2 regions of the Clostridium intestinale genome follow, and region 2 is predicted to be linked to the other one. Evidence: riboswitches for the same ligand, from Rfam matches in the RefSeq annotation. Region 2 holds a riboswitch; the other holds the start of a gene.
What was found. A riboswitch is a leader RNA that binds a small molecule or an ion and turns the genes downstream of it on or off. The one in region 2 is predicted to bind magnesium.
Positions count from the first base shown of each region.

Region 1 (4,220 bases), 900 kb from region 2:
TTACCTTTGCCAAGTTTTTTAGCAACTTGTAAAGCTACATATAAGGCTCCACCAGCAGAAATTCCAATTAACACGCCTTCTTTTTCAGCAAATTCTTTTGCAGTTTTAAATGCGTCTTCTTCTGTTACTGAAATTATTTCATCCACAACTGAACTATCATATATATCTGGAATAAATCCTGCTCCAATTCCTTGGATTTTATGTGGTCCTGGATTTCCACCTGCTAAAACTGGAGACTTGGCTGGTTCAACTGCTATTATTTGAACATCAGCTTTTTTGCTTTTAATATTTTTACCTACTCCAGTAATTGTTCCACCAGTTCCTACTCCAGAAATAAATGCATTTATTTCTGGTAGATCTTTCAATATTTCTTCTGCTGTTGTTGCATAGTGTTTTTCTGGGTTCGCTAAATTTAAGAATTGTTGTGGCATAAAGTAGCCAAACTCTTCAACTAATTCAGTAGCTTTTGCTATAGCACCTTTCATACCTTTAGCGCCTTCTGTTAATATTAAATCTGCACCATAAGCTTTTAAAAGATCTCGTCTTTCTTTACTCATTGTTTCAGGCATAGTAATAACTACTTTATATCCTTTTAATTTTCCTATTAGAGCTAAGGCTATTCCTGTATTACCAGAGGTTGGTTCAACCAAAGTATCACCAGCTTTTATTAACCCTAGTTCTTCTGCTTTTTCAATCATTCCTAAAGCAGCTCTGTCCTTAACACTTCCCCCTAAGTTAAATTTCTCTAATTTAACATAAACCTCTGCTGAATTTTCATCAACTAAACTATTTACTTTTAGTATAGGTGTATTTCCTACTAATTCTAATGCACTGTTATAAATCATAATTTTCCCTCCATATTAATATATATTTATATCTTTTTATTTTACTACTAATAAAAAAAATCTCAATCTCAATTATAAAATAAAGAGACGAGATATCCCGCGGTTCCACTCTAATTAGACAATAATGCCTCAGCTTTTAAACACCCTCGTGTTTTGTCATTATAACGGCTGACTCCCGGATAACCCTACTATAAATTTCAGGTATCAGCTCAAAAGTGCACTTCTCAAAAACTTTAGTAAAGACTTTCCACCACCGTCTTCTCTCTTAAACTAACTATTTATGATACTCTACTTTATCATCGCTAAAATTCCCACTAATCTGATATGGTTTGTATAATATAATTATATTCTATTAAAATTAAAAGTCAATATGTTTTTATAAAAACTATTCTAATATTTATAAAACTTAAAAGACTATGAAATCGTTAAGTTCATAGTCTTTTAATATATTAAACATTTTTCTTTGATTTTTTTCTCCATGCTGGAAGTAATATTTCATCTACAACATCGTGAGTCAATACGACTCCTAACAACCTATTTTCTTCGTCCAAAACTGGAATAGATAAAAGGTCATATTTAGTTACCTTATCCACAAGTTCAGATAAAGATTCCTTATAATTTGCAGTTTGAATTTTATCATTCATTATATCTTTTAATTTAACATCAGAATCATTCATAACTAAATCTTTTAAAGAAACACTCCCCAAAAGCCTTTCTTCGCTATCTATAATGTAAACTGAATACATAACTTCTTCATCCGGTTCTGTTTCCTTAAATATTTCAATAGTTTCTTTTACAGATATATCTATATTTAATGCAATAAAGTCCTTATTCATTATACTACCTGCAGTTTCATCTTCATAAGATAGTAATTCTTTAACCTCATCTGCATCTTCTTTTTCTAGGTTGAAGAGAATTTTTTCTCTAGATTCATCATCTAACTCATCTAAAATATCAGCTATTTCATCGTTAGGTAGATTCTCTAAAATCTCTGCTTGTTTTAACTCTGAGAGTTCTTTAATTGCTGTACCCTTATATTCTGGTTCCATTTCTTCTAATGTATCCGCTACTAAATCCTCATCTAACGTTTCAAATATCTTTCTTCTATTCTTAGAGTCCAATGTCTCTAAGATATCTGCTAAATCTGCTGGATGTAGAGTAGACAGTTTTTTATATGGTACAGAAATTTGTAAAGAATCCTTAATTAATTCTAAAGACTCAACATCATCCCACATGATAACTTGATCTTCCATTTCTTTCTTCATAAACTTTGTAATAATCCTTGCTACTGATTCTAATCCTTTTCTTCTATATAAGGCTGAAGAACCAGTTTCAACAGCTATTACTCTATACTCTCCAGCTATCTCTGCAATTCTTAAGTCATTAACCCTAACTACCTTTTTACCGTTAACATCCACTATGCTTTTATCTAGCAAGTTTTGTGATAATAAAAAGCTATAACTTCTAGGAAGTATTTCCTTACTTCCTTTAGTTTTTATTAAAACCTTGTTAGAGTCATTTAGATAAAATTCTATTGTTCTGAATTCATATTCATACATAACACTGCCTCTTTTTACCCTATAACCAATTGCTCTTGGATATCCCTCTTCAGCAGTTACATAAACATCTTTTAGTACACCTAAAACATCTCCAAATTCATCATAAACCTTTCTATCTATTATGGAACTATAAAGAAATACGTTTAGTTTTATCATATCCATTCCTCCTTATTTAGTTTTTCCTTTTTGAAGGAATGGATTCAGTTAAAGAAAATTTAAGAGAACCATCCCTTCAAGCTTTTGTAAAATCATCAAATTATTATACGTATCACCTTGAGGTCCAGCCTCCATCTTTTCTTTCACCACCTTAAAATTTAAAAAATAAAAAGAGCCTAAAAGGCTCTAAAATTCAATTAAAGATATTAACTTTAATTCAGAGTTTTAGCACTACAAAGCTTAAGAGTTAATTCTCTAGCTACATTAGGTAATACCTTCTTTCGATAATACCTCCTGACCCGTTGGCATCTCTCGATGTTTCTGGGCAGTAGCGTGTGTCTATGTAGGAGCCTCACAAAAATATAATATTTAATTCCCTACTTTATTATATTCTTTTCTTCTAAAAAAGCAACTAAAAACTTTTCATTTCATTGCTTTAAAGTTGAAAAACTTTAACTTGTTGTGTTATTATATATTAATTATAAAACTTAAAACGAAAGGTAGTTTAATTAATGAATTTACATAAGAAATTTTTACCTGTTTCTACGGAAGATTTAAAGAAAAATAATATAAAACAATTAGATTTTATTATAGTTACTGGAGATGCCTATGTTGATCACCCTTCTTTTGGTACTGCTATTATCGGAAGAACCCTCGAATCCCAAGGTTACTCTGTAGGGATAATCCCTCAACCTAAATGGAATAATGCTGATGATTTTAAAAAATTAGGTAGACCTAAATATGGTTTCTTAGTTAATTCAGGTAATATAGATTCTATGGTTAATCATTATACTGCTGCCAAAAGAAAAAGAAGTGATGATTTTTATTCTCCTGGAGGTAAATCTGGATATAGACCTGATAGAGCTGTAATTGTTTATTGTAATAGAATTAGAGAGGCTTTTAAGGATATACCAATTGTAATAGGTGGTATTGAGGCTTCACTTAGAAGATTTGCTCATTATGACTATTGGGACAATAAGGTTAGAAGAAGCATATTGTTAGATTCTAAGGCTAATCTTCTTATATACGGAATGGGAGAAAAAACTATAATTCAAATAGCAGATCTACTTAGCTATGGAATGGATATTTCTAAAATAAATGATGTTAAAGGAACCTGCTATTTAACTAAGGATATTTCTAACTTAAGAAATTATGTTGAAACACCTTCTTTTGAAGACTGTGCTAGTAATAAGTCTGCTTATGGGGAAAGTTACAAACTTGAATCTCTAGAACAAGATCCAATTAGAGGAAAAACTATAGTTCAACCTCACGGGGATAGATATTTAGTTCAAAATCCTCCTCAGCTTCCCTTAACTCAAGAAGAGATGGATTTAACATATAATCTTCCTTTTACAAGAATACCACATCCAATGTATGACTCTTTAGGCGGTATTCCTGCTATAACTGAGGTTAAGTTCTCTATAACTTCTCATAGAGGATGTTATGGTTCTTGCTCCTTTTGCGCCTTAACTTTCCACCAAGGAAGAATAATTCAAAACAGAAGTGGCGACTCTATTGTTGATGAAGCAAAACTTCTTACTACTTTAGATGACTTCAAAGGATATATCCATGATATTGGAGGACCTACTGCTAATTTTAGACATAAGTCCTGTAAACTTCAAGAAGAACATGGAACATGTAAAAACAAACAATGTATGTT
Region 1 covers NZ_CP121166.1:152,311-156,530, reverse strand. The annotation lists gene cysK (cysteine synthase A) at 1-845, opposite strand, end outside; T-box leader at 926-1,154, opposite strand; gene P8F83_RS00705 (magnesium transporter) at 1,295-2,560, opposite strand; M-box (ykoK) riboswitch at 2,766-2,931, opposite strand; gene P8F83_RS00700 (YgiQ family radical SAM protein) at 3,073-4,220, shown strand, end outside.
Region 1: another riboswitch for magnesium. It lies ahead of P8F83_RS00705 (magnesium transporter); the one in region 2 lies ahead of mgtE (magnesium transporter).

Region 2 (4,220 bases):
ACCAAAAGGGAGGATTACACAATGAATAAATACTTGCAAGAAACTCAAATGTTGAATTTTAACCATAAATCAATACAGAGATTGATAAAGGAAAAGCAATGGATAAACGATAATAACTTTCAAAAAATCCTAAAAATCTATAATTTTGTACGCGACGATATTGCATTTGGCTATAATACAGATGATATTATCCCTGCATCCGAAGTTTTAAATGATGGTTATGGCCAGTGCAATACAAAGGGAACATTATTTATGGTACTTCTGAGGGCAGTTGGAATACCTTGTCGGATTCATGGTTTTACCATTGACAAGAAATTGCAAAAAGGTGCAATGACAGGAATAATTTATAAGTTTGCTCCCAAAAGTATTATTCATAGCTGGGTTGAAATTCAGTATAAAGATAATTGGTATAATATAGAGGGGTTCATTTTGGACAGCCAATATTTGAAAAAGCTCCAAGAAAAGTTTAAAGATTGTAAAACCAGTTTTTGTGGCTATGGTGCAGCTACCGATAACTTTCAAAATCCACAAGTAGAGTGGAATGCTAATGATACTTACATCCAAAAAGAGGGTATAAACCAGGATTTCGGTGTGTTCGATTCACCTGATGAATTTTTTGAGAAATATCACCAACAGTTAACGCCGCTAAAAAAATGGATTTATCGGAATATCGGACGTAAACTTATGAATCGCAATGTAGAAAGAATTCGTGACTAGCATAAGATATAAACATAAATAGGAAACTGATAAATTATAATTCTCAGAATTGAATCATGTCTAAGTCTGTTCCGCGCAAACCCCAGGCAATGCTCTGGGGTTTTATTATGTCTATTTGCTTGAATGAGAGGGTTTTGATTCAATTAGCTAAAAATGAACTCTCTTCTAACAGGAATTAGTTTTTAACATAGATAACAATAAGTATAACCTCAAGCACATAAAGGACTACTTACTAGATTCCTTTATCTTTTTAATTAATCTGTCTATATCAAATCCTATGTCTCTAAGATAATTAATTAATCTTTCAACATCCTCAGGTGATAAATTATAAGGATATTTTTCATGAATTTTAACGACGTTATTACCAGAACTAATATATGAGATATATTTTCTACAAAGCAGGTAGTCTATGGATACATTAAAGTAATCTGCAATTTTGATTAAAGTGATCGTATTAGGTAAGATAGCATCACTTTCCCACTTTGTTACAGCAAGATCAGTTACATTAAGTATTTTACCTAGTTCTACTTGAGTTAATCCCATTTTTTGTCTTAAGCTTTTTATTCTTTTACCAAAAGTATTCATAACAATCCCTCCATTGTTAAATTATAACAGTTGCTAAACTTTCTTAGCAAGTTCATATTTAGGCGTAAGCTTTAAATATCAAAAATAATCTAAAGGAGGAATGTAAATCTAGGTTTAAGTTAAGGTGAGAATGCAAAAAGAAATGAGAGTGTAGCAAACATTAGACTTTTAGAATAATATGGAGTATGTTTTTTATAAGTTGAAAGTAAATATTGACAAGATAATACTAAAAGAATATACTTTTAATGAATTTAATAATCCTCGGTAGGTGAGGCTACTACAAGGATATGGGTTGCTGCCGTAAAAGGATGGAAACATTCTGCATTGGTCAACAGATTCTGCCGAACAAAGAAGGTTTAATCTAATGCAACTTCACCGCCTAGTAGAGCTAAAACTTGAACGAGAAAGTATTGTTTATAATACCTTCATCATATTCAAGTTTATGATGAAGTTTTTTTATTTTAAGGAGGTGTACAGAATGGAAGATGGGCCTAGTGATATGGATGGCGAGGTTAATATTACAAATAACTGTATGAAGTTCAGATCTAAGAGATTGTCTTCTGTTCTGATTACTTCGTATTAGCTATTTGTTATAACCTCTCTTCAATCCTATTCTTTTATTGATAATAGTTATTATTCGCTTTGGAGTTTTAATATTTTTCAAATTTTAATTTATAATGAGCGATATAAAGCATTTAGATATAATACTATATCTGAATTATCAAAGATGGAAATGCTAGGAATATAAAAAACTAGATTCAATATTCAAAATTGATTTAAGTTAAAGAGAGGTGCGTAAATATGATTGAAGAAAGACAAAAAGCACTTATAAATAGTGTATTAGAAAATGATAAAGAAAAAATATATGAAATTATTGACAATATGTATCCTATAGATATTGCTATTCTCATAGAAGAATTTGATGATGAAAGTTTATTAAAGTTTTATGAGCAAATAGATAATGAGTTAATGGCGGAAATTGTAGAACAGGCTAGTGAAGAGTTACAAGTTAGAATTATAAAATTGTTTGATTTTAAGTCTATAGTACATTTGTTTTCTTATATGTCCAATGATGATATAGCAGATATTTTAGGAAATCTCCCTATTAAGATGAGAAAAAATTTATTAAAGATGATGAAAACTGGAGATACCAAACAGTTGCAAGAACTATTAGGTTATGATGAAGACAGTGCTGGTGGTATTATGACGACAGAATATATAGCACTAAAAGGAGAATTATCAATTGGAGAGTCCTTAAAGAAAATTAAAGAAATTGGACCTAAGACAGAAGTAATTGAGACAATATTTGTATTGAGTAAAGACAAGGAATTAATTGGGACTGCGGATTTAAGGGATATACTTATTTCTGATGAGGATAAAAAACTTGTAGAGATTATGAATGATAATATAATCTCTGTTAATCCAGAAGAAGATCAGGAAAGAGTATCTCTGCTTGTTTCAAAATATGATTTAAAGGCTATTCCAGTAATAAATCACAAAAATTCTTTACTTGGTATTATAACTGTAGATGATATAATTGATGTTATCGTAGAAGAGCAAACAGAAGATATATTGATGATGGGTGGTGTAAGTAAAGAAGAGAGAGTGGATAGCTCACTTATAACATCTGTTAAAAAGAGACTACCTTGGTTATTTATTAATCTTGGGACAGCATTTTTAGCAGCATTTACTGTTGGTTTATTTGAGGATGTTATAGAACAAGTTGTTGCATTAGCAGCCGCAATGCCTATAGTTGCTGGAATGGGAGGAAATGCAGGAACCCAAACATTATCAGTGGTAATAAGAAGTATTGCTCTTGGAGAAGTTAGCTTAAAAAAGAGTTGGAAATTAGTCTTTAAAGAAGTTGGGCTTGGTGTAATTAATGGAGCAGCTACAGGAGTTATTACGGGAATCATACTTTATATGAAATATGATAACCCGTATCTTGGAATTATTATCTTCGCTGCAATGATTGGAAACTTGGTAATAGCAGGCTTCTTTGGTTTTTTAATCCCTTTGTTATTAAAAGGATTGGGTGTAGACCCTGCATTGGCATCAGCAATATTTTTAACAACTGCTACTGACGTTTTTGGATTTTTCTTATTTTTAGGGTTAGCAAAAATGTTTTTGCCATTCTTATTGTGAAGATTAGGAAACGATGGATGTTTTCATGTCAGGAAATTGTATTTTAAAAATAAGAGAGCTCAGCTTAAAAAACTGAACTCTCTTTTATAATAGATTAAATTACTGTAAGTCAAACTTAGTAACTTCTCTTTGAGTTAATTGAGCTGAATACTTAGAGGCTAATGATCCATTCTTAGTTAAGAAAACATCTTTACCTATAATAGTATCCATTAAAGTTGATACCTCAGCCTGACTTATGTCACTCTTAACTCCAGATACTGTCATGGAAACCTTGTCCCCAGTTTCAGTAACAAAAGTCATTGATAATGAATATTCCATAATTTCATCTCCTTTCTATAATAAAATCTTTGGTTAAACTTTAAGCATTAGCAATTTTTGATGTTTCATTTAAAAAGTAATCTCGAGCAGGATTACTCAAAACACCTTTGATGGCTTCAGCTACATCAAATACATTTTCAGGTAAAGCATTAATCTTAATACCTGAGAAGTTTTTCTTTCTATAAATAACTTCGCCAGATCCATTAACACCATTCTCCACTTCAATAGCAAGAGAAGTAGAACTTAAAACTTTACTAACAGCCATATGTATCACCTCCTTTAAATAATTTAATTCATCAGGTTAATCATAATATAAATACACCACTAATCCCTAGAATAACTACTTTTAGAAATTTTTCTTAAGCAATTTTATCATCATTTCCACTATCTATAACAACACCAAGCTTAGTTGAAATAATAGTATTTAGCTTGTTTATAGATGCTGTTAAGCCTGC
Region 2 covers NZ_CP121166.1:1,055,734-1,059,953, forward strand. The annotation lists gene P8F83_RS05470 (transglutaminase-like domain-containing protein) at 22-717, shown strand; gene P8F83_RS05475 (helix-turn-helix domain-containing protein) at 943-1,302, opposite strand; M-box (ykoK) riboswitch at 1,556-1,717, shown strand; gene mgtE (magnesium transporter) at 2,104-3,447, shown strand; gene P8F83_RS05485 (DUF2922 domain-containing protein) at 3,547-3,765, opposite strand; gene P8F83_RS05490 (DUF1659 domain-containing protein) at 3,806-4,030, opposite strand; gene P8F83_RS05495 (YvrJ family protein) at 4,125-4,220, opposite strand, start outside.